Regions from separate parts of the Actinokineospora cianjurensis genome, predicted to be linked through region 2. Evidence: riboswitches for the same ligand, from Rfam matches in the RefSeq annotation. Region 2 holds a riboswitch; the other holds the start of a gene.

Region 1 (15,796 bases), on a different contig from region 2:
CCGCTGCGGGGTCACCAGCTTCTGCGCCCCGCCGACCGTGTGGCGGATGCTGATCCAGTCCGACCTCGGCCAACTCAGCACCCCGCCGGGCAAGGTCGTCGGCGCGGGCGAGCCGCTCAACCCCGAGGTGATCGAGCAGGTCTCCCGCGCGTGGGGCGTGACGATCCGCGACGGGTTCGGTCAGACCGAGACCAGCGTGCAGGTCGCCAACACCCCGGGGCAGCCGGTCAAGCCGGGGTCGATGGGCAGGCCGTTGCCCGGCTTCACCATCGACCTGGTCGACCCGGCCACCGGTGAGCCCGGCGACGAGGGCGAGATCTGCGTGGCGCTCGCCGACCAGCCCGTCGGCTTGATGACCGGCTACGCCGCCGACGGCGACCGCACCGCGGAAGCCATGCGCGACGGCCGCTACCACACCGGCGACGTCGGATCCCGGGACGCGGACGGCTACATCACCTACGTCGGCCGCGCGGACGACGTGTTCAAGGCGTCGGACTACCGGATCTCCCCGTTCGAGTTGGAGAGCGTCCTGATCGAGCACCCCGCGGTGGCCGAGGCCGCCGTCGTCCCGTCGCCGGACCCGATCCGCCTCGCGGTCCCCAAGGCGTACGTGGTGCTCGCCGCGGGCCACGAACCGGACGCCGACACCGCCCGGTCCATCCTGGCCTTCGCGCGCGAGCACCTCGCCCCGTACAAGCGGATCCGGCGGCTGGAGTTCACCGACCTGCCCAAGACGATCTCGGGGAAGATCCGCCGGGTCGAGCTGCGCGGCCGCGAGCGGGAGATCCGCGGCGGCGGCGCGAGCCCGTCCGGCGAGTTCACCGAGGACCAGTTCCCGGAACTACGCGCCTAGCCGCACCCGCAGCACGTTGTCGGTGCGGATGCCCTCGACCCCCTCCGGGCTGGTCGATGGCCGCTCGACGATGTCCTCGAGCTCGACCACCCACCGGTCGTCGAGCTCCAGGCCCGCCAGCACCTGGCCGGTGGTGGGGAAGTCGTAGTCGTGGCGCGGCTCCGCCATCCAGGTCGGCCAGCCGAAGTGGCCGACGACCAGCAGCACCCCGCCGGGCGCGACCGCGTCCGCCGCCCTGCGCAGTGCCCGCTGCCGCTCACCGGCCTGCTCGACGGGGGAGTGGAAGTACTGCGCGTTGACCAGGTCGAACCTGCCCTCGGGGAAGGTCTCGGCCAGGTCGTGGCGCTCGAAGGTGATCGCGTCGCTGACCCCGCGTTCGGCGGCGAGCTTCTTGGCGCGCTCCAGCGCGGTCGCGGACACGTCCACACCGGTCACCCGCCAGCCCCGCTCGGCCAGCCACACCGCGTCCCCGCCCTCCGCGCAGCCCAGGTCGAGCACGGTGCCGGGCGGCAGGTCGGCCGCCTCGCGCACGAGCAGGTCGTTGGGCTTGCCCGACCAGATCTGGTCGCGCTCCGAGTAGAAGGTCTCCCAGAACTCGGCCGCGGGCGGGGTGTCGGCCGTCGCGGACGCGTGGGTGCCGTGGGCGTGGGTGTCAGTCATGGGCCGATGATGCGTGCGGGCCGCGCGGGTGGCGAATTATGTTGCCGAACCAGCAACGAGCACGCCGGGGTTGAGCAGCCCGTCCGGGTCCCACGCGTGCTTGACGGCCCGGTAGAGCGCGCGTTCGACAGGGGAGCGGGTCAGCTCCAGCCATCGCGCCTTGGCCACCCCGACGCCGTGCTCGGCCGAGATGGTGCCGCCCTTGGCCGCGGCGGCACGCAGGACCCGATCGGTCAGCTCCAGCTCGGAGTCACCCGCGCCGACCACGTTCACATGGAAGTTGCCCTCCGCTAGATGTCCGAAGAGGACAAGCGTGGCTGTTGGCGCTACCTCGGTGACGATCGAACGCACCTCACGCTCGAACTCGGCAGCCAGTGCCGGCGGTACTCCTACGTCCAACTTCAGCGGTGGCCCCAACGCGTTGATCGCCTCGGCGTGCGCCTCGCGGTGCGTCCACAGTGTCCGCCGGGATGACTCGTCTACGGCAAGAGCCGAATCCCGCAGCCCTTGCAGTGTCTCGACAATCTCGCCAAGAGACTCCGTTGGGTCTACATCCGCTGCGCACTCCACGAGCAAGTACACCGGGTAGGACTCGGCGAACGGTGGCGCTACCTGGCGATGCGCGCACACGAGCCGCAAACCATCGTCGTAGAACACTTCGGCTGAGGTGAGAGAGGGGAGAACGCGAAGCGCCCCGATAGCGGCTACGGCGTCTTCCGTGCGGTCAAAGGCTAAAGTCGCTGTAGCGCGTTCACGGAACGCTGGGATCAGGCGCAACCTGGCCGCTGTCACCACCGCGAGTGTCCCCTCGCTGCCAACGAGTGACCCCGCGAGGTCGTACCCGGTGCTGTCCTTCGGTAGCCCGACAACCCTGCCGACAACCTCCCCGTTCGCCAGCACGCCTTCGACATCCACCACCTGGTCGCGCATCGAACCCCACCGTAGGACACGCAATCCACCCGCATTGGTCGCGACCAAACCACCGACGGTAGCGCTGTCACGAGACGCGATGTCGATCGCGAAGTCCATGCCGGCCTCAGCCGCATGCGCGGCTAGTGCTGTGAGCGTCACCCCGGCTCCAGCAGTCACCTGACGCGTGACTGGGTCTACCGGGCCCAGGTAGGTCAAACGGGTCAAGCTCAGTACAGCCTCGCCTTGGTAAGGGATTCCGCCGCCGACAAGCCCGGTGTTGCCACCCTGCGGTACGACCGCGACACCCAATTTCTGGCACACCCGCAGCACGCCCGCGACCTCGTCGCGGTCCGCGGGGCGCACGACCAGCCTTGCTGAACCGGTGAAGCGCCCGGTCCAGTCTGTCGCGAACCCGGCCACCACCTCGGGATCGGTCAGGACGTGCCGCGATCCGACCACCTCGCTGAGCTTGTCGACCACCCCACCGCTCGCAGCGCACATGGTTGGAATCGTCCCGGATGGGAACCCGGTTCACATACCCGAGTGGAGGAAGTCTCGATATGTCGGCTCTGACCGACCGCGGCCTCGATGACCTGCTCGCCTTCCGCTCCGCGCTGATCAAGGCATTCGTCCGCGCCGCCGACTGGCGGCAGACACCACCCTCGCGCGCAAGCCACTCGCTTAGCGCTGCCACGGGCTGGGAGCGCATCGATTCAGTTCGATTCGGCGGCCAAGAGAGCTAACACACACTCCCTGGCTGCCGACGTCCGGAGCGGAGGTAAGCCGATGAGTACCGAAACGATCTTCCACCAGGCCGGATCCGGTTCCGGGCCGACTTTGCCCACCGCGCCGTGCAGCGTCGTGTGGAGCCACGGGCACGCCTACGTGCTGGAGTACACCGGAGGTGCGGGCCGCTGGGTGGGGCTTGACGCCTTCGGTAGGCCCACCGCGCTCACCCCGGCCGCGCTTGAGCGGCAGGGCTGGACGCAGCACCGCGAAGCCTGACCGACCAGCACGGATACGACTAACTGGGGGACTGGGGGATAAAGAGCCGCCGAGTGGCCTGCCCTACTCTTCCCGCATGGCTGACGTGCGGGAAGAGGGGGCGGGTCCGGTAGACGGCTCGGGCGATCCAGGCCACGTGACCGGCCCCGATGAGCCGGTGATCTCGGACCGGGTCTGGACGATCCCGAACATCCTGAGCATGCTCCGGCTCACCGGGGTGCCGCTGTTCCTGTACCTGCTGCTGGTGCCGCAGGCCGATGGGTGGGCGCTGGCCGTCCTGCTGTTCAGCGGCCTCAGCGACTGGCTCGACGGCAAGATCGCCCGCTGGCTCGACCAGACCAGCAAGCTCGGCGCCCTGCTCGACCCCGCGGCCGACCGGCTCTACACGATCGCCACCATCGTCGCCTTCGTAGTGCGCGACATCGTGCCGTGGTGGGTCGCCGCCCTGCTGCTCGCCAGGGACGTCCTGGTCGCCGGGTGCATCCTCGTGCTGCGCCGCGCCGGATTCGGCCCCCCAGAGGTCACCTACGTGGGCAAGGCGGCCACGTTCAACCTCATGTACGCCTTCCCGCTGCTGCTGCTCGCGCAAGGTGGGTCCACCTTCGCCTCGGTGGTCCGCCCGGTCGCCTACGCCTTCATCATCTGGGGCGGGGTCTTGTTCATCTGGTCCGGCTTGCTGTACCTGGTGCAGACACGGGCAGCGCTGCGGTTGGCGCCCACAGCCGCCGTTTAAGCTCTGCGCCACACCACATCCCGGTCCGAAAGAGGGCGGCGCGTGATCCCCGAAGAACTCCGCTACACCGACGAGCACGAGTGGGTGGCGACCAAGGCCGACGACCTCGTCCGGGTCGGCATCACCGAGTACGCCCAGCAGCAGCTCGGCGACGTCGTGTTCGTCCAGCTGCCCGAGCTCGGCGACCGGGTCGAGGCAGGCGCCTCGATCGGCGAGGTCGAGTCGACCAAGAGCGTCTCCGACCTCTACGCCCCGCTCACCGGCGAGGTCGTCGCGGTCAACGACGCCGCCGTCGAGCAGCCCGACCTGCTCAACGACGACCCGTACGGCGAGGGCTGGCTCTTCGAGATCAGGGTCGACGACCCCGACGCGCTCGACGCCCTGCTCGACGCCGACGCCTACCAGGCCATCACCCAGGGCTGACCCCGCCGTGGGACGATCTTGGGGCGCTCGTCCGGCCGTGCTCGGCCCGCGGGAACCCCCCAGGGGGTACCACCGGTCCGGCGCCTGATCGCGCACGGTACGTTGGGAACTGTTCAGCGGAACTGACCAGCAGGAGGAGCTCAGGTGAGCACCAACGACGGGCCCGGCGTCCCGCCGGAGCAGTCTCCGGAACGGACTTCGGTCTTCCGGGCCGACTTCCTCACCGACCCCGAGGCCCAGCAGGCCGCCCCGGCGCCAGAACCCGCGGTCGCGGGTGTCGACGCGCTGCCGGCGGGCTCCGCGCTCCTGGTGGTCAAGCGCGGCCCGAACGCGGGGTCGCGATTCCTGCTCGACCGCGACACCACCAGCGCGGGACGGCACCCCGACAGCGACATCTTCCTCGACGACGTCACCGTCTCGCGGCGGCACGCGGAGTTCCGCCGCGAGGGCGGCGAGTTCGTGGTGATCGACGTCGGCAGCCTCAACGGCACCTACGTCAACCGCGAGCCGGTCGACCAGGCCGTCCTCGCGGGCGGTGACGAGGTGCAGATCGGCAAGTTCCGCCTGGTGTTCCTCACCGGCCCCGGCGCGGGGGCCTAGGGGCGCGTGACGGCCGCCGGTCGGCAGGCGCGGGCCGGGTCGAGCATCGGCGCCGTGCTCGCGCAGCTTCGGCCCGAGTTCCCGGACGTCACCATCTCCAAGATCCGCTTCCTCGAGGCGGAGGGGCTGGTCAGCCCGGAGCGCACGCCGTCGGGCTACCGGCGGTTCACCGCGGCCGACGTGGCGCGGCTGCGCTTCGTGCTCGCCGCCCAGCGCGACCACTACCTCCCGCTGAAGGTCATCAAGGAGCAGCTCGACCGCCCGGGCGGGCCACCGGAGCAGGTGGCCCGCCCGGTGCGCGGTCTCGTCTCCCTCCCCGAACTGCCCGAGCCCCCCGCGCCCGCGGTCCCGTTGACCCGGGCCGAGTTGCTCGACCGCGTCGGGATCCCCGAGCGCACGCTGGCGGAGCTGGAGCAGTTCGGCCTGCTCGCCGCGGCGGCCGACGGCTCGTTCGACGCCGACGCGCACGCCGTGGCGGTCACCGCGTCCGCGTTGGCCGACTACGGCATCGAACCCCGGCACCTGCGCGCCTTCCGCGCCGCGGCCGACCGCGAGGTGTCGCTGTTGGAGCAAGTGCTCGCACCCGTGTTCCGGCAACGCGACCCCGCGGCGCGGGCGCGCGCGGACGAGTCCGCCGACGACCTGGTGGCGTTGGCGATCACCCTGCACTCGCTGCTGGTGAGGACCGGTCTGCGCAGAGTGACCCAGAAGTAGCGCGCGGCGGCCGAGGCCGCCGGTGGTGAACCGATCATCCTGGAATAGACGTGAGATAGGCGGGCGTGGGGACCAGATGGCGGGTAGCGTCGAAGTAGGCGATGAGCGATCCTCGAAGGATTGGGACGCCGATGCCCCAGCGAGCGGAGGGAGGCGAGCCCGATGAGCGAGATGCGCGTCGTGGGGGTGCGGGTGGAGTTGCCCGCCAACCAGCCGATCTTGTTGCTGCGTGAGACCGAGGGAGAGCGGTACCTGCCGATCTGGATCGGATCGGTGGAGGCCACCGCGATCGCGCTGGAGCAGCAGGGGGTGCGGCCCGCCCGGCCGCTGACCCACGACCTGCTCAAGGACGTGATCGGCGCGCTCGGCCGCGAACTGGAGCAGGTGCGGATCACCGACCTGCGCGAGGGCACCTTCTTCGCCGAACTGGTCTTCGACGGTGACGTCCGCGTCTCCGCCCGCCCGAGCGACTCGGTCGCCCTCGCCCTGCGGGTCGGCGTGCCGATCCACGCCGAGGACTCGGTGCTGCAGGAGGCCGGGCTGATCATCCCGGACGAGCAGGAGGACGAGGTCGAGAAGTTCCGCGAGTTCCTCGACTCCGTCTCCCCCGAAGACTTCCGCGGCGCCGATACGTAACACCCTCTCCCGCCACCCACCCCCTCATCCCCGCCCGGCACCGTCCCCGACTTGGCAGGTCGCGGTCACTCGTCCGGTCTCCGGTTTGACGGGTGGGAGCACTCGGGGGACCGTGTGACAGTGCTCCAACAAGCGAGTACCGCGATGGACCCGCGCGTCGCGTTGACCTCCTCGCGCGCCCGTTTTACCGTCACAGACGAGCGAAACACGCTGAGGTCGCAGGCAGGGGTACCGCCAGCCGGTACCGCTACCACCCACCGCGCGACCCCACGTGTGTGCCGCTCGGCCGACGGTTCCCCAGAGCGGAACGGGCGGTCTCGTTCGCCGGCCATCGGTGGCCGGACGAGGGGAGGCAGGCGTGTTCGAGGAAGGTCCCGCCGGGGCTGACTCCGGTGAGCAGGGCGAACTGTTCCCGGACGCCTCGCTGCCCGACGAGCTCGTCGGCTACCGGGGTCCGGCCGCGTGCCAGATCGCGGGGATCACCTACCGGCAGCTCGACTACTGGGCGCGCACCGGACTGGTCGTGCCCACCGTGCGCAGCGCGCACGGCTCCGGCTCGCAGCGGCTCTACTCGTTCAAGGACGTGCTCGTCCTGAAGGTGGTCAAGCGGCTGCTCGACACCGGGGTCTCGCTGCAGAACATCCGGGTCGCGGTCGACCACCTGCGCAGGCGCGGGGTGCGCGACCTGGCCAGGATCACCCTGTTCAGCGACGGCACCACCGTCTACGAGTGCACCTCCCCCGAGGAGGTCGTCGACCTGCTCCAGGGCGGCCAGGGCGTGTTCGGCATCGCGGTCAGCGGCGCCATCCGCGAGATCAGCGGCACCATCCACGAGTTCCCCGCCGAGCGCGCCGACGGCGTCGAGATCCCGGCCGACGACGAGCTCACCCAGCGCCGCAAGGCCCGCAACGCCGGTTAGGCATCAGGGCAGCGTGTACGGGGTGGTCAGCGCGACGCAGGTGAAGCCGACCCGTTCCAGGATGGGCCTGCTGGTCGGTAGCGCGTCCACCTGCAGGTAGCGCACCCCGCGCTGTTGAGCCCTACGGGCGCGGTGACTGACCAGCGCCCGGTAGATCCCACGTCCCCGCCATGGTTCTAGCGTGCCGCCGCCCCAGAGGCCCGCGAAGTCGGTGCCCGGGTGATAGCTCGTCCGCGCCGCGCTGACCGCCTCGTCGCCCGCCACCGCCAGCACCACGTCCATCGAGCCCTCCGCCACCCCGGCCTGCATCTCCGCCCTGAGCCTGCTGTGGTCGTCGCCGAACGCCTCGTCGTGCACCCGGACCACGCGATCGATGTCCTCGTCCGAGGTCACGTCCAGCAGCTCCACGCCCGCGGGCGGCGCGAAGTCCGGCACGCTCGCGGTCTCGGCGACCATCACCGCCTCCACCGAGCCCGCCACCAGCCCGGCGCGGGTCAGCCGCTCGCCCAGGTCGGCGGGGGAGTCGTGGTGGTAGAGCTTCCACTCGCCGTGACCCTCGACCGTCCGCAGCCACGCCACAGCGGCCGCGATGGTCTGATCGGCGGACGCCCGGTCGAGTGACGACCACACCACCCCGGACCAGCTGTCCCGGCCGACGCCGACGTGCCTGCTCAGCCGGTCGTCGCGCTCGGCACTCGCCCGGACACCCGAGGGTGCCAGGTCGCGCCGCAGTTGCCGGTCGAGGACGGCCCGCACGGCCGCGATGTCCAGGTCGGAGCCCATGTGCGGCAGTCGACCGCGAACCGCACCCCGGCCGCAATCGAATTGCACCCCGGACGGGTTAGACTCGGGGAGCGTCGCTGAACCCGTGCGGGAGAGTCCGGCCGGTCCACCAGACCGGAACCGGCGCCGAAGGAGCAACTCCTCCCCGGAACCTCTCAGGCAAACGGACCGTGCGGGTGAGACGCCTCTGGAAAGCGGGCGACCCGGCACGACCGGGGAGCCCCGCCGAAGGTGCAAGTCGCGCGCCCGCTCCCGGGTCCGCGGTGAAGCTCTCAGGCGCCTTCGGGCACGGACAGAGGGGGAGGGCCACACGGGCGGACCGCCCGTGCCAGGCCCGACCCCTGCTGCACCGCCCCGAGGAGACCCATGACGACCGGCCGGATCCCGCTCGCCGCGCTCGAGCACGGCACCCCGTTCGCCGACCGCCACGTCGGTCCCCGGCCCGCCGAGCTGGCCAGGATCCTCGACGTCGTCGGTGTCGGGTCGCTGGAGGAACTGGCCCAGCACGCGGTGCCGGAGTCCATCCGCGAGGGCGACCTGGCCATCGACCTGCCCGCCCCGGCCACCGAGGTCGAGGCGCTGGCCGAGCTGCGCGACCTGGCCGCCCAGAACGCCACGCTCACCCAGATGATCGGCCTGGGCTACTACGGCACGCACACCCCGCCGGTCATCCGGCGCAACGTGCTGGAGAGCCCCGCCTGGTACACCGCCTACACCCCGTACCAGCCGGAGATCAGCCAGGGCCGCCTGGAGGCGCTGCTCAACTTCCAGACCATGGTCGCCGACCTGGCCGGGCTGCCCACCGCCAACGCGTCCATGCTCGACGAGTCGACCGCCGCGGCCGAGGCGATGACGCTGCTGCGCCGCGCGGGCCGCTCCAAGTCCAACCGGTTCGTCGTCGACGCCGACACCTTCCCGCAGACCATCGCGGTCATCGAGACCCGCGCCGAGCCGCTTGGCATCGAGGTCGTCGTGCACGACCTGGCCGAGGGCCTGCCGGTCGAGGACTTCTTCGGCGTGCTGTTCTCCTACCCCGGTGCCTCCGGCGCGGTCCGCGACTTCGCCGAGCTGACCCGCGAGGCGCACGGCCGCGACGCCAAGGTCGCCTTCACCGCCGACCTGCTCGGGCTGACCCTGCTGCAGGCACCCGGCGAGATCGGCGCCGACGTGGTCGTGGGCACCACCCAGCGCTTCGGCGTCCCGATGGGCTTCGGTGGTCCGCACGCGGGCTACATGGCCGTCGGCAAGGGCCTGGAGCGGCAGTTGCCCGGCCGCCTGGTCGGCGTCAGCACCGACGCCGACGGCAAGCCCGCCTACCGGCTGGCGCTGCAGACCCGCGAGCAGCACATCCGCCGCGAGAAGGCGACCTCCAACATCTGCACCGCCCAGGTGCTGCTCGCCGTGGTCGCCTCGATGTACGGGGTCTACCACGGCCCCGAGGGCCTGCGCGCCATCGCGACCCGCACCCACCGCATGGCCGCCGTCCTCGCCGAGGGCCTGCGCCGCGGCGGGGTCGAGGTGGCCGGGGCCGCGTTCTTCGACACCGTCACCGCCAAGGTGCCCGGTCGCGCCGCCGAGGTCGTTTCCGCTGCCCGCGGGCTAGGGGTCAACCTGCGCCTGGCCGACGCTGACACCGTCGGGATCGCGACCGACGAGACCACCACCCGCGCGCACGTCGACCTGGTGTGGAAGGCGTTCGGGGTCAGCGCCGACATCGACGCCCTCGACGCCGAGACCGGCGACGCGCTGCCCGCCGACCTGGTGCGCACCAGCGAGTTCATGACGCACCCGGTGTTCTCGACGCACCGCTCCGAGACCGCGCTGCTGCGCTACCTGCGCGCGCTGTCGGACAAGGACGTAGCGCTCGACCGCAGCATGATCCCGCTCGGCTCGTGCACGATGAAGCTCAACGCGACCGCGGAGATGGAGCCGATCACCTGGCCCGCCTTCGCCGACCTGCACCCGTTCGCGCCGGTCGAGGACGCCAGGGGCATCCTGAAGATCATCGCCGACCTGGAGGACTGGCTGGCGAAGCTGACCGGTTACGACGCGGTCAGCCTCCAGCCGAACGCGGGCAGCCAGGGCGAGTTCGCGGGTCTGCTGGCGATCCGCGCCTACCACCGGTCCCAGGGCCACGGTGAGCGCGACGTCTGTCTTATCCCGTCCAGCGCACATGGCACCAACGCCGCGAGTGCGGTCATGGCGGGCATGCGCGTCGTTGTCGTTGCCTGCGACGACTCGGGCAACATCGACCTGGACGACCTGCGCAAGAAGGTCGCCGAGCACAGCGCCGACCTCGCCGCCATCATGATCACCTACCCGTCCACGCACGGCGTGTACGAGGACACCGTGCGCGAGGTCTGCGGCCTGGTGCACGAGGCGGGCGGCCAGGTCTACGTCGACGGCGCGAACCTCAACGCGCTCATCGGCCTCGCCCGCTACGGCAAGTTCGGCTCGGACGTCTCGCACCTCAACCTGCACAAGACGTTCTGCATCCCGCACGGCGGCGGCGGCCCCGGCGTCGGCCCGATCGGCGTGCGCGCGCACCTGGCGCCGTTCCTGCCCAACCACCCGCTGCAGCCCACCGCCGGTCCCGCGACCGGTGTCGGCCCGATCAGCGCCGCCCCGTGGGGCAGCGCGTCGATCCTGCCGATCTCGTGGGCGTACGTGCGGATGATGGGCGCCGACGGCCTGCGCCGCGCGACGCTGACCGCGGTGGCCTCGGCCAACTACATCGCCCGCCGCCTCGACGAGCACTTCCCGGTCCTCTACACCGGCGCGGGCGGTTTCGTCGCCCACGAGTGCATCCTCGACCTGCGGCCGATGACCAAGGCCACCGGCATCACCGTCGACGACGTCGCCAAGCGGCTCGCCGACTACGGCCTGCACGCCCCGACCATGTCCTTCCCGGTCGCGGGCACCCTCATGGTCGAGCCGACCGAGAGCGAGGACCTCGCCGAGATCGACCGGTTCTGCGCCGCGATGATCGCCATCAAGCGCGAGGTCGACCGGGTCGCCGCCGGTGAGTGGCCGCTGGCGGACAACCCGCTCGCCAACGCCCCGCACACCGCGGCGTCGATCACCGGCGAGTGGGACCACCCGTACACGCGCGAAGAGGCCGTGTTCCCCGCCGGGCTCGGCGCGCCCAAGATCTGGCCGCCGGTGCGCCGCATCGATGGCGCCAAGGGCGACCGGAACCTGGTCTGCTCCTGCCCGCCGCTGGACGCCTACAGCAGCTGACAGGCTTTGTCGAGAGTGGCCCGCCGAGTGGTTGTCGGCGGGCCACGCCCGTTTCACCGGGGGAAGATAGCGCTGCCCCACGGTGTTGGGTGCCACTGAGGACTGTCCCCGAGAACGGTGAGGAACCCCATGCCGAACGTCCCTGGCGTCACGCTCAACGACGGCACCACCATCCCGCAGCTCGGTTTCGGGGTGTGGCAGGTGCCCGACGACGTCGTCGGTGCCGCGATCAGCACAGCGCTAGAGGCCGGGTACCGCAGCATCGACACCGCGGCCGCGTACCGCAACGAGACCGGTACCGGTAAGGCCATCGCCGAGTCCGGCCTGGCGCGCGACGAGATCTACGTGACCACGAAGCTGTGGAACACCGACCAGGGCTACGACTCGACGTTGCGCGCCTTCGACGCCAGCCTGGAGCGCCTCGGCCTCGACCAGGTCGACCTGTACCTGATCCACTGGCCGACGCCCTCGCGCGACGCCTACGTCGACACCTGGCGGGCCTTCGAGAAGATCCGCGCCGACGGCCGCGCCCGCTCCATCGGCGTGTCCAACTTCCACGTCCCGCACCTGCGCAGGCTCTTCCAGGAGACCGACGTGGTGCCGGTGCTCAACCAGGTCGAGCTGCACCCGAACCTGCCGCAGGCCGAGCTGCGCGCCTTCCACGCCGAGCACCGCATCGCGACCGAGGCGTGGAGCCCGCTCGCCTCCGGCGCGTTGCTGTCCGACGCCGCGGTCGCCGGGCTGGCCGACAAGCACGGCAAGAGCGCCGCGCAGGTGCTGCTGCGGTGGCACGTCCAGCTGGGCAACGTGGTGATCCCCAAGTCGGTCACCCCCGAGCGGATCAGGGCGAACATCGAGGTCTTCGACTTCGAGCTCGACGCCGACGACCTCGCGGTGCTCGCCGGGCTCGACACCGGGCAGCGGGTCGGCCCGAACCCCGAGCAGTTCAACGGGTAACGGTGAATTTCCTCCCGCTTCACCTGGGTTGACGCATATCGAACCCCTAATAGAGTGCATGGCGCCTGGCGCGGACACGGACCGGCATATCCGTCGCGCGGAAAGGACGCAATGTCACGGCATCGGGGGCAAGTGAGCGGCAGAAGAGTGAGCGTGGGGGTGATCGCCTTCGGTCTGGTCTCCCTGCTGGTATTGGGCTGGGCGGGCTGGGGGTGGCTCAGCGCTCGCCTGGACCGGGCGGCCGCCACCGAGCAGGGCTGCCCGGCGGGCGCCGAGGTGCTCCGGGTGGCGGTCTCCCCGTCGGCCGAGCGGCCGGTGCGGGAGGCCGCCAACCGGTGGAACTCCGGTCCCACCGTGGTCGACGAGCACTGCGTGCGGGTCAACATCGGCTCCGCCGAGTCGGCCGCGGCCTACGCCGGGCTGACCGGCGAGTGGAACACCCGGGAACTGGGCGACCGCCCGGACGCGTGGCTGCCGGAGTCGTCGCTGTGGACCGACCGGTTGGCCGCGACCGACGACGCGCTGCTGGCCGCCGCGCCGGAACCGGTGGCCAGCAGCCCGGTCGTGCTGGCCACCCCGGAACCGGCGGCCGAGGTGCTGACCAGGGCGGCCCGGTTCCGCTGGGCCGATCTGGCCGCGTTGACCTCGGACACCAACGGCTGGACCAGGTTCGGGCACGCGGACTGGGGACGGCTGACGGTCGCGCTGCCCGCGCCGCTGACCAACCCGGCGAGTGCACTTGCCGTGCAGAGCGCACTGGTGGGGGTAGCGCAAGAGAGCCCGGTGACTCAGAACGCGCTGGCGCGACAACCGGTCTCGTCAGCGCTATCCGCCCTGGCGCGTGCGCAACCTTCTGAGGTGCCGGACACGACACGTGCCGCGTTGGCCGCGTTGGGCGAGAGCCCGGACATGGCCGACGCCCCGTACGGCGCGGTGGCGACGCTCGAGGTGGACCTGTACCGCCGCAACCTGGGTGACGACGGCAGGCCCGCGGCCAAGCGCCCGCTGTGGGAGGTCGTCGCCGACGGTCCGACGCCGGTGGCCGACTTCCCGTTCGTGGCGCTGACCGGTCCCGACGTGGGTCCGGTGCGCACCGAGGCAGCCGACCGGTTCCGCGCGTTCCTGCAAGAACCCGCGCAGCAGCGCGAGTTCTCCCGAGCGGGCCTGCGCGGCAAGGACGCCCCGGACCGGCCGACCGCGGCGATGGGCATGTCCTGGGCCGAGGTCGGGCCCGGGTTCGCCAGGTCGGACCCCAACACCACGCAGCGGATCGCCACCACCTGGGCCAACGCGGTGGAGGGCGGCGGCATCGTGACGATCATGGTGGACGTCTCGCGCACCATGGGCGGCGACGGCGGTGACGGGCGCAGCAGGCTCGACTGGGTCAAGGACGCGTTGAAGGGGTACACGGACTACACCGTCTCGGGTTCCCTTGGCCTGTGGCCGTTTTCGCGCTCCCTGGAGAAGGGGAAGCCTTACGCGGTAGCCGTACCGACAGGGCCTGTCACCAACCGGCGGGCATCGCTACATGTCGCCATCGACGGTCTTACGCCTAACGGGGCCACGGACTTCTATGAGTCCGTTGTGGCTGGATACCGCTCTGCTGTTCAGGGTTACGTTCCCGGGCGCCGAAACCAGTTGGTGGTAATCACCGACGGTGGCGCTGACGGTGCGATGTCGTTGTCCCAGGCCAAAGCCGCTCTCCGGCGCGTGTCGGAGAAGGGCAAGCCGGTGCCGATCGACGTCATCGCCATCGGTCGCGATCCGGACCGTGCGGCGTTGCGCGACCTCGCCACGTCCACCGGCGGGACGTTGACCGTGCTGCCGGACGCCCGCGGTGTCGTGGGCGCCCTCGGGCAGGCCGTCACCGTCCGGGATTGAGCCTGTGGACAAGTGGCGGCACCGGATCGGGACCTGGCCCTAGGATCCTGTCCATGCGGAAACCGATCCTCGCCCTGCTCCTCGCCGCCGTGCTCCCGCTGGCGGCGTGCGGCTCCGACGCGACCCCGGCCGCCCCGCCGTCCACGGCTGCTTCCGCTGCCGGTGGTGGGCTGCTCGCGGCGCGGGTGCCGGTGGAGCTGCGGCCGGTGACCTCGGTCAAGCCGGGGCTGGAGGTGTCCGGGCCGGACGAGGTGATCGGGCCGGACGAGTCGGTCTACACGCTGGGCCCGTCGATCGGCGAGTTCACCGAGTTCAAGGACGTCCGCCCGGAGAAGACCGACTACGGGTGGGTGATCACCATCGACCTGCCGTCGGCCACCTCGGCGGTGTTCGCGAAGTGGACCACCGAGCACGTCGACGAGCAGCTGGCGGTCATGGTCGACGGCAAGCTGGTCTCCGCCCCCAAGATCGCCTCCCCGATCACCGGCGGCGCGCTGCAGATCTCCGGCAACTTCACCGAGGCATCGGCCAAGCAGCTGGTCACCGACATCACCGGCGAGACCCCGTGATCGTCGAGATCTACACCGACGGCGCCTGCTCACCCAACCCCGGCCCCGGCGGCTGGGGCGCCCTGCTGCGCTACGGCACCCACGAACGCGAACTCTCCGGCGGCACGGCCGAGGAGACCACCAACAACCGCATGGAGCTGATGGCCCCCATCGCCGCCCTGGAGGCCCTCACCCGCCGCTCCACGGTGAAGCTCTACACCGACAGCACCTACGTCCGCAACGGCATCACCAAGTGGGTCACCCAATGGCGCGCCAACGGCTGGAAAACCGCCGCCCGCCAACCAGTCAAGAACGTCGACCTCTGGCAACGCCTGGAAGAAGCCGTAGCCCAACACGACGTCGAATGGCACTGGGTCAAGGGCCACAACGGCCACCCCGAGAACGAACGCGCCGACCAGTTGGCGGTAGCGGGCATGCGCGCGGTACTGACCAGTGGATGACCACCGCACCCACACGCTCCCCAACGAGTGGCACCTCGACGGCCTGCCCTGGTGGAACACCGCAACCCCTGCCGGCGCCAACTGGTAGAGACTGCGCCACGTTGGCCCCAACCTGCCCCCAACAACGTTGGCCGACCACGCGCTCCTCGGAGTCACCGGTCCCAACTGGTCGAGACTGTGCGACGTTGGCCCCCACGCGCCCCTCTCAGGCGTTTGCTCCAACATGCCCCTCCCAGGCGTTGGCCGAACCGCGCTCCTCGGAGTCGCTGGTGCCAGGCCGGCTCGATGGGGTGGACTTGTTTTGTGTGGGGGGACAGCAGCCGTAGCGTCGTTCACGCGGCAGGGCCTGCTTTTGGGCCCCTGCTTTGTGGTTCTGCCACGGTTGTTGTAGGGGCCCCGCGCAAAACAAGTTCGCCGCATCGAGCAAAGCTCGTAACTCGCGTCTAGGCCAATGCCGCAGGCGAGGCGTTC
Region 2 (15,796 bases):
CGCTGGCGACCTGGATCCTGCCCGCGCTGACCCGGGTGCCCGACGTCTACTTCGACCTGCACCGGGAGGACGAGTCGCACACCGCGGCGCTGCTGCGGGAGGGCCTGGTGATGGCGGCGGTCACGTCGTCGCCGGAGCCGGTGGCCGGGTGCTCGGTGCGCCCGCTCGGGCTGATGCGGTACCTGCCGGTGGCCGCCCCCGCGTTCGCCGAGCGGTGGCTGGCCGGTCCGCTGCGGCAGTGCGTCGCCGACGCGCCGGTGGTGGTGTTCGACCGCCGCGACGTGCTGCAGGACGTGTTCGTGCGCGGGCTGACCGAGCGCCCCGCCGCCGACCGGCGCCACCACGTGCCCTCGTCGGAGGGGTTCCTCGCGGCGATCGTCGCCGGGCTCGGCTGGGGGCTGGTGCCGACGATGCAGGCGCGGCCGCGGCTGGCGGCGGGGGAGTTGGTCGAGTTGACCGACCGGGTGCTGGACGTGCCGCTGTTCTGGCAGCAGTGGAAGCTGGACTCGCCCGCGCTCTCGGCCACCTCGGACGCGGTGTTCGCCGCGGCTAGGGCGCGGCTCGAGCCACCCGGGCGTGCAGCGCGGTCAGGCCGCGGATGAACGCGTCCAGGGCCAGCGCGAAGCTCTCGGCGTCGATCTCGTCGGCGTGCTCGCGCAGCCGGTGCGCCTGGTCGAGGTGCGGGTAGCGGTCGACGTAGACCTGCACGTCGTCCTCGAAGCCGCGGGAGAAGGAGCTCATCGCGGCGCCGAGCACGAGGTACTTGGTCGACGCGCCGATCATGGTGGCGTGCCGCGGCGGCCAGCCCGCGCCGACCAGCCCGCCGTGCACCGCGTCGGCGTGCAGCAGCGCGGTCGGCCTGCGCGCCGGGCCAGCGGCGATCACCGGCACGAGGTTGGGGTGGGCGGCCAGCGCGGCGCGGTAGGAGATCGCCCAGCCGCGCAGGCCGGTGACCCAGTCCTCGGCGAAGCCCGCGGTGTCCACCCCTGCCATGACGTCCTCGGCGATGTCCTGCAGCAGGTCGTCCTTGGTGCGGTAGTGCGAGTACAGCGACGGCGCCTGCACGCCGAGGTCGGCGGCCAGCCTGCGCATCGAGAGCCCGGCCAGCCCGTCGCGGTCGACCGCGGTCAGCGCGGCGGCCCGGATGCGCGGCCGGTCCAGCAGCGGTACGCGGGGCCGGGGCATGTCCTCACCTCACCCCGGCGGTGGTTGCCGGGCTCGGCTGCCGATCCTATCCTTGGCGAACCTAACACCGTTTGGTTTATGGACGGGAGACCGGCGTGGATCTGGCCCTCAGCGGTGAGCAGCAGGCCCTCTGGGACCTGGCGCGCGACTTCATCGACCGCGAGGTGGTGCCCAACGCCACCGAGTGGGACCGCCGCGAACAGGTCGACCGGGCCATCGTCGGCAAGCTCGGCGCCGTCGGGTTCCTCGGCATGACGCTGCCGGAGGAGTACGGCGGCTCCGGCGGCGACCACCTCTCGTACTGCCTGATGATGGAGGAGCTCGGCCGCGGCGACTCGGCCATCCGCGGCATCGTGTCGGTGTCGCTCGGCCTGGTCGGCAAGTCGATCGCCGGGTACGGCACCCACGAGCAGAAGTCCCGGTGGCTGCCCAGGATCTCCTCCGGCGAGTCGCTCGCCTGCTTCGGCCTGACCGAACCGGACACCGGCTCGGACGCGGCGAACCTGGCCACGCGCGCGGTCCGCGACGGCGACGACTACGTGCTCACCGGCACGAAGATGTTCATCACGAACGGCACCTGGGCCGACCTGGCGCTGATCTTCGCGCGCACCGGCGGGCCGGGACCCAAGGGCATCAGCGCGTTCCTGGTGCCCACCGACTCGCCCGGGTTCCAGCACCGGGAGATCAAGGGGAAGCTGGGGCTGCGCGGGCAGTCGACGGGTGAGCTCGTGCTCGACGGGGTGCGGGTCCCCGCCGACGCGCGCCTCGGCGACGAGGGCGTCGGGTTCAAGGTGGCGATGTCCGCTTTGGACAAGGGGCGGATGTCGGTCGCGGCCGGGTGCGTGGGGCTGGCCAACGGGGCGTTGCAGGCGAGCGTGAAGTACGCGAAGGAGCGCTTGCAGTTCGGTAAGCCCATTGCCGGTTACCAGCTCGTGCAGGAGATGCTGTCGGACATGGCGGTCAACACTGACGCCGCCCGGTTGCTGGTGTGGCGAGTGGCAGATCTAGTGGACCGCGGTCTGCCCTTCGGTACCGCCGCCTCTATGGCCAAGCTCTTCGCGAGCGAGAACGCCGTAACCGTCGCGAATCTGGCCATCCAGGTCTTCGGCGGTTACGGCTACCTGGACGAGTACCCCGTCGCCAAGATCCTCCGCGACTCGCGCGTCATGACCCTCTACGAGGGCACCACCCAGATCCAGAAGCTCCTCATCGGCCGCGCCCTCACCGGCATCAACGCCTTCGTCTGAGGCCGGTCCGTAGGCTCCTCGATGGCAGGGGACGGTGGCTGAGGGAGAGACATGGTCAGGGCTGCGGTGTTGCGGGCGCAGGGCGAACCGCTGGTGGTCGGGGACATCGTGGTCGGGGAGCCGGGTCCGGGGCGGGTCCGGGTCCGGGTCGTGGCGGCGGGGGTGTGCCACTCCGACCTGTCGCTGGCCGAGGGGACGTTGCGGCAGCCGGTGCCCGCGGTGCTGGGGCACGAGGGGGCAGGCGTCGTCGTCTCGGTGGGGGAGGGGGTCACGCGGGTCGCGGTGGGGGATCACGTGATCTTCAACTGGGCGCCGCCGTGTCGGGAGTGTTGGTTCTGCCTTGAAGGGGAGCCGTATCTGTGTGCGCGGGCCGCTGACGCTGCCGAGGTTCCGCACGCGGCGTTGCCCGATGGGACCCCGCTCTACCCGGGGCTCGGTACGGGAGCCTTCGCCGAGGAGACGGTTGTGCCCGAGCGGGCCGCGGTGAAGATCCCCAAAGACCTGCCGTTGGAGCAAGCGGCGGTGTTGGGGTGTGCGGTGCTGACGGGCGCAGGAGCCGTGTTCAACACCGCGCAGGTCAAACCGGGACAGTCAGTGGTGGTGGTCGGCGTTGGCGGTGTCGGGCTGTCGGTGTTGCAGGCCGCGCGGATCGCCGGGGCGTCTCCGATCATCGCGGTCGACGTGCACCCGGAGAAGGAAGCCCTAGCGCGAGCACATGGCGCTACCGACTTCCTCGTCTCGGACTCCGCGACCGCCAAGACCATCCGAGGGCTCACCGAAGGCCGCGGTGCCGATGTCGCGTTCGAGTGCGCCGGTGTCCCCGCGTCGATCCGCACCGCCTGGGCCTCGTCGCGGCGCGGTGGGCACGTGGTGGTCGTCGGTGTCGGGTCGGCCAAGGCGATCGTCGAGTTCAGCGCGCTGGAGCTGTACTTCTTCGGCCGCACGCTCACCGGCTGCCTCTTCGGCTCGTCCGACCCCGACGTGGACATCCCCCGCCTGCTGGACCTCGTCGCCTCCGGCGATCTCGACCTCGCGGGCCTGGTCACCGCCGAGGTCGGCCTGAACGACGTGGAGACCGCGTTCGCCGACATGCGCGCGGGCCGCGGCGGCCGCACCCTCGTCCGGTTCTGACACGATCCCGTGCCCCCCACCGATCACCCCGTCGTGAGCGCGCAATCCCACCCCCGGCCGGTCTCCGGCAGGTCGATCGCCCTGGTCGCGGTCGGCATCCTCCTGCTCACCGCGACCACCGTCGTGCTGCTGTGGTGGCCCGCGACCAGCGGCCTCACCGGCGACAAGCTGGTCACCGCCCGGTTCGAGGCCGTCCGGATCGGCATGAGCATCGGCATCGGCGGAGGCGGCGTGTACGCGCTGTACCTGTCGTGGCGCAGGCAGCGGACCACCGAGCAGGACCTCGACAACCGCGAACGGGCCCTCGCCCACCAGCGCGACGTGGCCGCCGACGCCAAGGCCCACCAGGACCGGATGGCCGCGATCACCGAGAAGGACGGCGTCGAGCGCCGCATCACCGACCTCTACACCAAGGCCGCCGACCAACTCGGCTCCGACAAGGCCCCGGTGCGCATGGCCGGGCTCTACGCGCTGGAGCGGCTCGCGCAGGACAACCCGGGCCACCGCCAGACCGTGGTCAACGTGTACTGCGCGTACCTGCGGATGCCGTACGACCCACCACTGGGGAGCCTCCCCGAGGGCGGTGACCTGCTCGACCACCGGCAGCGCCTGGAGGAGCGGGAGGTCCGGCGCGCTGTCCAGCGCATCCTGCTGCTGCACCTGCGCCCGGAGACCCCGGAGTCGTTCTGGCCCGACATCGACCTCGGCCTCACCGGGGCGGTGCTCATCGACTTCGACCTCGACCGGTGCCGGATCCGCTCGTCGACCTTCGCGCTGGCGACCTTCAAGCACCGGACGAACTTCACCGGGACCGAGTTCGGCAGCTACGTGTGGTTCCGCTCCGCCACGTTCACCGACGACGTCAGGTTCGACGGAGCCCGGTTCGGCGGGCTGGCGAACTTCACCGAGGTGACGTTCCAGCGGTCGGCGACCTTCGCGGGTGCCGAGTTCCACGACGAGTCGAGGTGGCGCGATACGCGGTTCGCGCGAGGTAAGCCTGACGAGCTCGCCTGGGTGGACGAGCTCGGGGACCCGGGTGACGAGGTAGCTGAGGTCACAACGGCCTGAGGTGGGTTGTTGCCAGGGTCTGGCGGTAGCGTGCCGCTCGCAACTACGCTCGATCCACCCCTGGGTCCCCGCCCCGAGTCCCCGTGAGAGGTGCGCCGATGACCGGCTCGGTCGCCATGCACATGAGCGATGGGTTGCTCAACCCCACGACCTCGCTGCTGTTCGTCGGCGTCGCGGTCGTCGGCCTCGCGGTGGCCACCGCGAAGGCGCGGGGCGACCTCGACGACCGGACTGCTCCACTGGCCGGGTTGGTGGCCGCGTTCCTGTTCGCCACCCAGATGCTCAACTTCCCGGTGCTGCCCGGGGTCAGCGGGCACCTGCTCGGCGGCGCGCTCGCCGCGATCCTGGTCGGGCCGTGGGTCGGGGCGCTGTGCGTGTCGATCGTGCTGGTCGTGCAGGCGCTGGTGTTCGCCGACGGCGGGGTGACCGCGCTGGGCGCCAACGTCACCAACATGGCCCTGATCGGCACCGCGACCGGGTTCCTGGTGGCCACCGCGCTCAAGCGGTTCGCCACCGGCAGGGTCGGGCTGGTCGTGGTCGCGTTCGTCGCGGCCCTGGTCAACACCGTCGTCGCCTCGCTCGGGTTCGTGCTGGAGTTCGCGATCGGCGGCGACCCGGCGTTCAGCCTGGGCACCGTCGCGGCCACGGTGGTCGGCGTGCACTGCCTCATCGGCATCGGCGAGGGCGTGATCACCGCGCTCACCGTTGGCGCTGTCGCGGCCGTTCGACCCGACTTGGTCTACCTGCTGCGCGGCACTACCCGCCCGCTGGAGCTGCGTGAAGGGACCCCGGCGTGACCGCTAAGACCCGAGACACCACTAAGACCCGAGACACCGCCAAGACCCGCAATCTGCCTTTCCTGCTCGGGTTCCTCCTAGTCGCCCTCGTGCTCGCGGGCGCGGTGTCCTACCTGGCTGATTCCAATCCGGACGGTCTCGACCACGCGACCCTCAAGGGCTGCGAGGTAGTGGAGACCGCGGGCGGTGAGCAGCTACAGGGCTCCTGCATCGCTCAGAACGCCAAGGATCACCAGTTCGCTGGCAGCCCTCTGGCGGACTACGCGGTCGACGGCGGGGAGAACACCACCGGCCTCGCGGGCGTCATCGGTGTCGTAGTGACCGTCGTTGTCGCGGGTGGGTTCTTCTGGCTGCTGCGCAGGCGTCCCAAGGCGTGAGCGCGGGCCACGCACATCCGCTGCACCGGCCGGGGGACACCCCGGTCCACCGGCTCGCACCACAGGTCAAGGTGGTGGCCGCGGTCGCGGGGGTGCTCTGCGTGGTGGCGACGCCCCGCGAGCGGTTCTGGGCGTTCGGCCTCTACCTCGCCGTCCTCGCCGGGGTCTGGGTGATCGCCAGGATCCCGCCGGGGTGGTTGGCCACCCGGGCGCTGATCGAGCTGCCGTTCGTGGTCCTCGCGATCGCCTTCCCGTTCCTCGCGGGCGGTCCGACCGTCGAGTTCCTCGGGCTGCGGCTCTCCGAGCACGGTCTGCTGGCGGGCTGGAACATCGCCGTCAAGGGCACCCTCGGTGTGCTGGTGTCGCTCACCCTGGCCGCGACCACGACGCCGGGCGAGCTGATCGTCGGACTCCAGCGGCTGCGGGTGCCGACCATGGTCATCACCATCGCCACCCTCATGTTGCGCTACCTCGACGTGATCGCCGCCGAGGCCCGCAGGATGCGGATAGCCCGCATCTGCCGCGGGCACGACCCGCGCTTCCTCTGGCAGGTTGGTGCCACCGCGCGCGGTATCGGGACCTTGTTCATCCGCAGCTACGAGCGCGGGGAACGCGTGCACCTCGCGATGGTCTCCCGTGGCTGGACCGGGGCCATGCCCGACCAGGGACAGCCCGCTGGGCGCCGCACCTGGCTCGTAGGGTTCATCCCGACCGCCCTAGCCGCGGTCGTGCTAGGTATAGCGCTGTGACACCCCCCGCCCTCTTGGTCGAACGCCTCGCCTACGCCTACCCCGACGGCCACCAAGCCCTCTTCGGCGTGAACCTGCGGGTCGAGCAAGGGGAACGGGTCGCGGTCCTCGGACCGAATGGCGCCGGTAAGACCACCCTCGTGTTGCACCTCAACGGCGTGCTCACCGGACAGGGCAAGGTCGAGGTAACGGGGCTGGAAGTCAATAAACAGAATATGAAAGAAGTCCGGCGCAGGGTCGGAATCGTGTTCCAGGACCCCGACGACCAACTTTTCATGCCCACCGTTCGCGAAGACGTCGCCTTCGGTCCCGCGAACTTCGGGTTGCGCGGACCTGAACTCGACGCCCGGGTCAAGCGCGCGCTCGACGACGTCGGGATGGCCGAGCACGCGGACCGCTCGCCGCTGCACCTGTCCGGCGGGCAGCGCCGCCGGGTCGCCCTGGCCACGGTGCTCGCCTGCGACCCCGACGTGCTGGTTCTCGACGAACCCTCGGCCAACCTGGAGCCCCGCGCCCGCCGTGAGCTGGCCGAGGTGCTGCTCGGTCTCGGCCGGACCACGGTCATGGTCACCCACGACCTGCCCTACGCGTTGCAGTTGTGCCCGCGCTCGGTGCTCGTCGACGGGGGGGTCGTCGTCGCCGACGGCCCCACCCGCGACCTGCTCGCCGACGACGCCCTGCTCGCCAGGCACCGCCTCGAACTTCCTTTCGGGTTCCGGCTCGACTAGTGTCCGTGGCACAACCGCATATCGGGCCGTACGAGTGGGACCGGGAGAGCCCTCGATCTTGATCGAGGCACCGAAGGAGCAAACTCCCCGTCAATCTCTCAGGTAAAGCTACCGTTCCCACCAGGCCACTCTGGAAAGCAGACGCGATCTCGGCGTCTCACCCACGGTGCAAGCCGCGTTCGCGGCGAAGCTCTCAGGTGCCATGACAGAGGGGGAGTTCCAGCGCCGGATCCGCCCGTCCGGCGCGCTGCCAAGGAGCTCCCATGTCCCTCGTCCGCCGCACCCGCCACAGCGAACAGCCGCGCGGCTGTCCACAACCCCCACACTCATCCACAGCCCGTCCGGTCGTGCTGCAGCCCGCGCGCCCGGCGTGCCACGCTGCGAACAGCACTGTTCCCAGCGCGCCGAAGGAGACCCGACTTCCATGAGCACCCCCTCCCCGCTGCACTCGGTGCACGAGGCGCTCGGTGCCTCGTTCACCGATTTCGCAGGCTGGTCGATGCCCCTGCGCTACGGCAGCGAGCTCACCGAGCACAAGGCGGTCCGCACCGCCTCCGGCCTGTTCGACCTCAGCCACATGGGCGAGATCGAGCTGACCGGTCCGGAGGCGGCCCAGGCGCTGGACTTCGCGCTCGTCGGCAAGCTGTCCGCGGTCAAGCCGGGCAAGGCCCGCTACACGATGATCTGCGACGCCGAGGGCGGCGTGCTCGACGACCTGGTCGTCTACCGGCTGGCCGCCGACAAGTTCATGGTCGTTGCCAACGCCTCCAACGCCGCCACGGTGGCCGCCGCGCTGCGCGAGCGGGCCGACGGGTTCGCCGTCGAGGTCAACGACCGCTCCGCGGAGCTGGCGCTGATCGCGGTCCAGGGCCCGACCTCCACCGCCATCATCGGCTCGGTCACCGACGCCGACCTCGACGCGCTCGCCTACTACGCCAGCGTGCCCTCGGCCATCGGCGGCATCGACATCCTGCTCGCCCGCACCGGCTACACCGGCGAGGACGGCTTCGAGGTCTACGTGGACGGTGCCAAGGCACCCGAGGTGTGGCGGCTGCTCACCGAGGCCGGTCAGGAGCACGGGCTGCTGCCCGCCGGGCTCGCCTGCCGCGACACGCTGCGGCTGGAGGCGGGCATGCCGCTCTACGGCAACGAGCTCAGCGCCTCGTTCACCCCGTTCGACGCCGGTCTCGGCCGGGTCGTGAAGTTCGACAAGGCGGGCGGGTTCGTCGGCAAGGAGGCGCTGGAGCGCCGCCGCGACGCCGACGTGGAGACCAAGGTGCTGGTCGGCCTGGTCGGTTCCGGCAAGCGCGCCCCCCGACACGGGTACGCGGTGCTCGACGGTGCCGGGGCGCAGGTCGGTACGGTCACCAGCGGCGCGCTCTCGCCGACGCTCGGCCACCCGATCGCGATGGCCTACGTGCCGGTCGCGGTCAGCGAGCCGGGCACCGCGCTCACCGTGGACATCCGCGGCACCAGCGCGCCGGTCGAGGTCGTCAAGCTGCCCTTCTACCAGCGTCAAGCCTGAAACCTGGAGATCGAGAACCCAATGAGCAACCCGGAGAACCTCGGCTACACCACCGACCACGAGTGGGTCGACCTCGGCGACCCGGCCGCGGCGACGGTCGGGGTGACCAAGTACGCCGCCGACGCGCTCGGCGACGTGGTGTACGTGCAGCTGCCCGAGGTGGGCGCCACGCTGACCACCGGTGAGGCGTGCGGCGAGATCGAGTCCACCAAGTCCGTCTCCGACCTGTTCGCGCCCGCCGACGGCGTGGTCGTGGAGATCAACGAGGCGGTCGTGGACACCCCCGAGCTGGTCAACACCGACCCGTTCGGCGACGGCTGGCTCTTCCGCGTCCGCGTCGACGGCGAGCCCGAGCTGCTCGACGCCGCCGCGTACGCCGAGCACACCAAGGAGGGCTGATGGCAGGGACACCCATGTTCGGGCAGCGGCTGGCCGAGGTCGACCCGGAGATCTCCGCCGCGGTCGACGCCGAGCTGCGCCGCCAGCAGTCGACGCTGGAGATGATCGCCTCGGAGAACTTCGCCCCGATCGGGGTGCTCGAGGCGCAGGGCTCGGTGCTGACGAACAAGTACGCCGAGGGCTACCCCGGCCGCCGCTACTACGGCGGCTGCGAGCACGTCGACGTGGTCGAGCAGCTGGCCATCGACCGGGTCAAGGCCCTCTTCGGCGCCGAGCACGCCAACGTGCAGCCGCACTCGGGGGCCTCGGCCAACGCCGCGGCCATGTTCGCCGTGCTCAAGCCCGGCGACACCATCCTCGGGCTGGACCTGGCCCACGGCGGGCACCTGACGCACGGGATGAAGATCAATTTCTCCGGCAAGCTGTACACCGTGGTGGCCTACCACGTCGACAAGGAGACCGGCCGGGTCGACATGGCCGAGGTCGAGCGGCTGGCCAAGGAGCACAACCCGAAGCTGATCGTCGCGGGTTGGTCCGCCTACCCGCGCACCCTCGACTTCGCCGAGTTCCGCCGCATCGCCGACTCGGTCGAGGCGCTGCTCATGGTCGACATGGCGCACTTCGCCGGGCTGGTCGCCGCCGGGCTGCACCCGAACCCGGTGCCGCACGCGCACCTGGTCACCACCACCACGCACAAGACCCTCGGCGGTCCGCGCGGCGGTGTGGTGCTCTGCACCAAGGAGTTGGCCAAGAAGGTCAACTCGGCGGTGTTCCCCGGCCAGCAGGGCGGCCCGCTCGAGCACGTGATCGCGGCCAAGGCGGTGGCGTTCAAGATCGCCGCGTCCGAGGAGTTCGCCGAGCGGCAGCGCCGGGTGCTCGAGGGCGCCAGGATCCTGGCCGACCGGCTCTCCGCGCCGGACGCGGCCGAGGCGGGCGTGAAGGTGCTCAGCGGTGGCACCGACGTGCACCTGGTGCTGGTCGACCTGGTCGACTCGCAGCTCGACGGCCAGCAGGGCGAGGACCGGCTGCACTCGATCGGGATCACCGTCAACCGCAACGCGGTCCCGTTCGACCCGCGGCCGCCGATGATCACCTCCGGGCTGCGCATCGGCACCCCGGCGCTGGCCACCCGCGGCTTCGACGCCGAGGACTTCGCCGAGGTCGCCGACATCATCGCGGTCGCGTTGCGGCCCGAGCTCGACGAGGCAACCGGCACGGCGCTGCGCGAGCGCGTCGCCGCGCTGGTGCGCCGCCGCCCGCTCTACCCGGAGCTGGGCTGATCGACCGCCCCCGGGTGCCGCGCCGAGAACCCGGCGCGGCCCCGGAGGCCGAAGAAGGAGGATTGTCGTGGCGGTCAGCGTCTTCGACCTGTTCAGCGTGGGCATCGGCCCCTCGAGTTCGCACACGGTCGGCCCGATGCGGGCCGCCCTGATGTTCGTCGACGGGCTGCGGGCAGCCGGGGCGCTGGCTGAGGTGGCCAGGGTGCGCACCGAGCTGTTCGGCTCGCTCGGCGCCACCGGCCACGGCCACGGCAGCGACAAGGCGGTGCTGCTCGGGCTGGAGGGCGCGCGCCCGGAGGACGTCGACACCGACTCGGTGCCGGTCCGGGTCGCCGAGATCAGGCAGAGCGGTCGGATCCGGCTGCTCGGCAGCCACGAGATCGCCTTCGCCGAGGACGACGACCTGGTCATGCACCGGCGCAAGTCGTTGCCGCTGCACCCCAACGGCATGACCTTCGCCGCCTGGGACGCCGCGGGCACCGAGCTCTCGCGCCGCACCTACTACTCGGTCGGCGGCGGTTTCGTCCTGGACGAGACCGCGGCCGACGGCCCGGTCATCTCCGCCGACACCACCCCGGTGCCGTTCCCGTTCCGCTCCGCGGCCGACCTGCTGACCCACTGCGAGAACAGCGGCAAGTCCATCGCGCAGGTCATGCTCGCCAACGAACTGGTGTGGCGCACCGAGGCCGAGGTCCGCGCCGGCCTGCTGCACATCTGGCAGGTCATGCAGGACTGCGTCACCAGGGGCTGCGAGCAGGACGGCGTGCTGCCCGGCGGCCTGAAGGTCCCCCGGCGGGCCAAGGCGCTGCACGACAAGCTGCTCGACGAGGACGGCGCGGGCGACCCGCTGTACGTGATGGACTGGGTGAGCCTGTTCGCCCTGGCCGTCAACGAGGAGAACGCCTCCGGCGGCCGCGTGGTCACCGCCCCCACCAACGGCGCCGCGGGCATCATCCCCGCCGTCCTGCACTACTACACCCGGTTCCTGTCGGTGGCCAACGAGGACGGCGTGGTCGACTTCCTGCTCACCGCCGCCGCGATCGGCGTGGTGCTCAAGGAAACCGGCTCCATCTCCGGCGCCGAGGTCGGCTGCCAGGGCGAGGTCGGCTCCGCCTGCGCGATGGCCGCCGCCGGCCTGACCGCCGTGCTCGGCGGGACCGTCGCCCAGGTCGAGAACGCCGCCGAGATCGGCCTCGAACACCACCTCGGCCTCACCTGCGACCCGGTCGGCGGCCTCGTGCAGATCCCCTGCATCGAGCGCAACGCGGTCGGCTCCACCAAGGCCATCAACGCCTCCCGAATGGCCCTGCGCGGCGACGGCACCCACGTCGTGCACCTGGACAAGGTCATCAAGACCATGCGCGAGACCGGCGCCGACATGCACACCAAGTACAAGGAGACGGCGCGCGGAGGGCTGGCCCTCAACGTCATCGAGTGCTGAGTGGATGTGTTGCGGGGCAAGGGAATCGGGCTCGCCTGCGGCTTCGCGGTGGGGGACGGCTCGCCTTCGGCATTGCGGTGGGGCGCGATTTTCTTGAAGGGCTCGATGTGGCGAACTTGTTTTGCGTGGGGCCCCTACGACACCCGGGCAGAACCGCAAAGCAGGGGCCGAAAAGCAGGCCCTGCCGCGAGGCGACGCTACGGGCACCGTCCCCCCACGCAAAACAAGTCCGCCACATCGAGCAGTTGGCACCAGCGACTCCGAGGAGCGCGGTTCGGCCAACGCCTGTGAGGGGCGCGTGTGGGCCAACGCCTGTGAGGGGCACGATAGGACAAGTGGCCGTGGCGGGCGCGCTTGGACCGATGACCGTGGTGGGCGCGCAGGGGGCATGCCTGGTGGGGCCGGGTGGAATTGGTGAACCTGGATAGGGGTCAGGCGGCGATGGGGGTCGTGCGGGCCTGAGTGAGCAGGTCGTGCGCGGTCGCGGTCAATGGGTGGCGGGACTCTGCCAGGTCCACACAGGACGGGTCGGTGCACTCGGGGAGGGTGCTGTCGGGGAGTAGCAGGGTGCCGTGGCAGTGGCTCAGGTCGTGGGCGCAGTCGGCGCACGTCATGAGGCTCTCCTTGTTGTCGCGGCCACCGCCTTCTGGAGTTCGTCGCGGGTCATCTTGGAGCGGCCCTTGATGTCCAGTTCGCGGGCCAGTTTGTCCAGGTCGGCCTTGCTGAGGGTATCGAGGTCCTCGCCGCCGGTAGTGGATCCCGGGGTGTCTCGGCGATTCCTGCGGCTCTCCACGCTCTTGCTCAGCGCCTCGAACAGGTCGACGACCTTGGTGGGGGAGCTGGGTTCCTCGCCGACGACGACCTCGCGGCCCGCCTTCTTGTCCTCGATGAGCTTCTCGACCCGCTCGGTGTAGGTGTCGTGGTACTCCCTGGGGTCCCACTGCTCGGTCATCGAGTCGACCAGCGAGATCGCCATGTCCAGTTCCTTGCCGCGGGCCGGGGTGATCTCCGGCAGCGACTTGAGCTCCTTGGCCGGGTCGCGCAGGTCCTCGGCGAACAGCATGGTGGTCAGCAGCAGCAGGTCGTCGTCCCCGGCGCGGATCGCGGTGAGGTACTCCTTGCCGCGCATGACGAACGTCGCCACGCCCGCGCGGTTGGTCTTGCGCATCGCCTGCAGGAGCAGCCCGTACGCCTTGCCGTACTCCTCTTTCGACGGGGCCAGCCAGTAGGTCTTCTGGAAGTGGATCGGGTCGATCTCCTCCAGCGCCACGAACGAGGAGATGTCGATGGTCCGGGAGCGGCCGGGCGCGATCCCGTCCAGCTCCTCCGGCTCGATGATCACGTACTCGCCGCCGCCGATCTCGGCGCCCTTGACGATGTCGGCGAAGGCGACCTCGTCGCCGGTGCGCTCGTTGACCCGCTTGTAGCGGATGCGGTCGCTCGTGCCGCGCTCGAACTGCCGGAAGCTGATCGTGTGGTCCTCGGTGGCCCCGTACATGTCCACCGGGACCGTGACCAGCCCGAAGTTGATCGCACCGTGCCAGATCGGTCGCGCCACGCCAGCCTCCCGGGTGTGTCCCTGCCTCCAGTGTGGACCAGGGACACCGGAAAAGTCCTGTTCAGCGCTCGTCGGTGACCAGTCCGGCACGCAGCGTCTCCAGGGTGCGGGTCAGCAGCCGGGACACGTGCATCTGCGAGACGCCGATCTTCTCCGCGATCTGGGTCTGGGTCATGTTCTTGAAGAACCGCAGCAGCAGGATCCGCCGCTCGCGCTCGGGCAGCCGCTCGATCAGCGGCCGCAGCGACTCGTGGTCGTCGATGCCCAGCAGTGCCGCGTCGTCCTCGCCGAGGGTGTCGGCGAGCGGGTCGGAGTCGGGGTCACCCGAGGACAGCGCCTCGTCGAGCGACACCGACTGGTACACCTGACCCGCCTCCAGGCCCTCGTACACCTCTTCGCGGCTCATCCCCAGGTGGGCGGCGATCTCGCTGGGCGTCGGCGCCCGGCCCAGCCGCTGGGACAGCTCGTTGCCCGCGGCGGTGATGGTCAGGTGCAGCTCCTTGAGCCTGCGCGGGACCCGCACCGACCAGGCGGTGTCGCGGAAGTAGCGGCGGACCTCGCCCATGATGGTCGGCACCGCGAAGGACAGGAAGTCGATGCCGCGCTCCGGGTCGAACCGGTCGACGGCGTGGATCAGCCCCACGGTGGCGACCTGGGTGAGGTCCTCGCGCGCCACGCCGCGGTGGGCGAAGCGCATGGCGATGTGCTCGGCGAGCGCCAGGTGCCCGGTGACCAGCTTGTCGCGCACCGCGTCCCGCCTGCCGTCGTCCTCCGGCAGCGAGACCAGCTCGGCGAACAACGGCGCCAGGTGGCTGTACTCGTGCGAGGATCCGGTCGGGGTCTCCGCGCTCACCCGGCACCCGCAGACTCGGCCCGCACGACGCTGATGTGCACGTTCGCTCTCCCGTCCGGCCCCGATCCCACCCCGCAGTCGACACTATCGACGAGCGCCGCGAGCACCCGCCACCCGAACGAGGTGGTATCGGGCTCGGTCAGGTCGGCGGCGTCGTCCGGGTCGGCACCGAGCCTGGCGGACACCGCCGCGGCGACCTCCCGCACCACCGGCGGGTTCGCCCGGTCGGCCCGCACCCGCACCAGGACCCGGTCGCCGACCGACCGCGGCCCCGGCACGGCGCCGGGCGCCGCCCACGGGTCGTTGCTGCCGCTCATCGTCGCCGGGCCTGCGTCATGTGCTCCACGTACCCCGAATCGCCTGCGAGGACACCTGCGCGTTCGAGTGGCCGTCGCGCGCCGGGGGCCGGTGGATCCGGCACCTAGGCGCGGGTCCCGTCCGCGATCGGGCCCAGCACGTCGTAGGGCGGGACCCAGCCCTGCTCCACCAGCACCCGGTGCAGGTCGCGCACCGCCTGGTCCACCTCGGACCGCTCCTGGCCCGCCTCGGCGAGCGCGCGGGCCGCGTCCAGCAGCGCCGCGTCCAACCGGATCGGGTCGGCCGCGGTGTCGACCGGGTCGTCGGCGACCAGGTTGCGCCGCAGGTAGCTGTCCAGCGGCTCGACCGACGGCTCGGCGAACAGGCCGACCACCAGGTGCGCCACCCGGTGCAGCTTGGTGTTGTACTGCTGCGAGAGCCGCACCAGCGCGTCGAACGCCTCCTTCGGCGAACACCGGCGCAGCACCACCAGCACACCCATCGCCTGCTCGATGGTCGCCCTGGTGCGCAGCGCGCGCCGCAGACCGTCCAACTCGGACTGCAACTGGGCCACCAGCGAGTTCGGGTCCGGCGTCACCGGCACCCCCCGGCTCGCCTATGCGGTCTTCGCACCGCGGTGCCCATGCGGTCTTCCCTCCCGGTCCACGTCCACTCGGCCGATCCCCCGCGTCCTTGGGGGACCACGCGGGGGGCGCGATCGGCGAGGGGGCGCGTCACGAGCGGCAACCGACCGCCAGGACAGGCGGGAGTCGTGCAGCACGCAGCCCCCTCGCTTCACGCGAGTGCCGGGCGGCGACGGTGCCCGGCGGCTGGGCCGCTGGGCCGATCTGCCTGGGTGTCGCCCCCGGCGTGCTGCGGCTGCTTGCTCAACCGCTACCGGAGCACTCTAAAGATCACGCCGAAGCGGCCACGAGGCGGGTCTGGGTCCGTCCGGCGAGCCGTCACCGGCGCCCCTACGGTGGGGTGCGCGAGCCGCACGACAAGGTGACACGGAAAGGAGCCAGACATGCTGGCGGTGACAGAGGCTGCTGCGGACGCGATCAGCGCGTTGACGGCCCAGGACGGCATCGAGGAGACCGGTGGGCTGCGGTTCACCCTGGTGACCCCGCAGGTGGAGGGCACGCCGCTCGCGGTGGCGCT

What was found. A riboswitch is a leader RNA that binds a small molecule or an ion and turns the genes downstream of it on or off. The one in region 2 is predicted to bind glycine.
Region 1: another riboswitch for glycine. It lies ahead of gcvP (aminomethyl-transferring glycine dehydrogenase); the one in region 2 lies ahead of gcvT (glycine cleavage system aminomethyltransferase GcvT).

What each region holds. Positions count from the first base shown of each region.
Region 1 is NZ_RCDD01000002.1:1,092,359-1,108,154, reverse strand. Features, by position in the region: gene CLV68_RS19445 (AMP-binding protein) at 1-853, shown strand, start outside; gene CLV68_RS19440 (SAM-dependent methyltransferase) at 842-1,513, opposite strand; gene CLV68_RS19435 (FAD-binding oxidoreductase) at 1,550-2,905, opposite strand; gene CLV68_RS19430 (hypothetical protein) at 2,986-3,168, shown strand; gene CLV68_RS19425 (hypothetical protein) at 3,212-3,430, shown strand; gene clsA (cardiolipin synthase ClsA) at 3,507-4,163, shown strand; gene gcvH (glycine cleavage system protein GcvH) at 4,206-4,586, shown strand; gene garA (glycogen accumulation regulator GarA) at 4,731-5,186, shown strand; gene ftsR (transcriptional regulator FtsR) at 5,193-5,900, shown strand; gene CLV68_RS19400 (bifunctional nuclease family protein) at 6,063-6,536, shown strand; gene CLV68_RS19395 (MerR family transcriptional regulator) at 6,895-7,455, shown strand; gene CLV68_RS19390 (GNAT family N-acetyltransferase) at 7,459-8,238, opposite strand; glycine riboswitch at 8,317-8,419, shown strand; gene gcvP (aminomethyl-transferring glycine dehydrogenase) at 8,605-11,478, shown strand; gene CLV68_RS19380 (aldo/keto reductase) at 11,608-12,435, shown strand; gene CLV68_RS19375 (vWA domain-containing protein) at 12,595-14,316, shown strand; gene CLV68_RS19370 (SecDF P1 head subdomain-containing protein) at 14,370-14,885, shown strand; gene rnhA (ribonuclease HI) at 14,882-15,325, shown strand.
Region 2 is NZ_RCDD01000001.1:3,190,386-3,206,181, forward strand. Features, by position in the region: gene CLV68_RS14310 (LysR family transcriptional regulator ArgP) at 1-602, shown strand, start outside; gene CLV68_RS14315 (TetR/AcrR family transcriptional regulator) at 550-1,185, opposite strand; gene CLV68_RS14320 (acyl-CoA dehydrogenase family protein) at 1,281-2,432, shown strand; gene CLV68_RS14325 (alcohol dehydrogenase catalytic domain-containing protein) at 2,484-3,563, shown strand; gene CLV68_RS14330 (pentapeptide repeat-containing protein) at 3,597-4,631, shown strand; gene CLV68_RS14335 (energy-coupling factor ABC transporter permease) at 4,730-5,428, shown strand; gene CLV68_RS14340 (PDGLE domain-containing protein) at 5,425-5,805, shown strand; gene cbiQ (cobalt ECF transporter T component CbiQ) at 5,802-6,554, shown strand; gene CLV68_RS14350 (energy-coupling factor ABC transporter ATP-binding protein) at 6,551-7,282, shown strand; glycine riboswitch at 7,314-7,406, shown strand; glycine riboswitch at 7,407-7,501, shown strand; gene gcvT (glycine cleavage system aminomethyltransferase GcvT) at 7,707-8,807, shown strand; gene gcvH (glycine cleavage system protein GcvH) at 8,829-9,206, shown strand; gene glyA (serine hydroxymethyltransferase) at 9,221-10,486, shown strand; gene CLV68_RS14370 (L-serine ammonia-lyase) at 10,554-11,927, shown strand; gene CLV68_RS14375 (hypothetical protein) at 12,359-12,541, opposite strand; gene ku (non-homologous end joining protein Ku) at 12,538-13,485, opposite strand; gene CLV68_RS14385 (SigB/SigF/SigG family RNA polymerase sigma factor) at 13,547-14,338, opposite strand; gene CLV68_RS14390 (hypothetical protein) at 14,335-14,655, opposite strand; gene CLV68_RS14395 (ANTAR domain-containing protein) at 14,760-15,233, opposite strand; gene CLV68_RS14400 (iron-sulfur cluster biosynthesis protein) at 15,663-15,796, shown strand, end outside.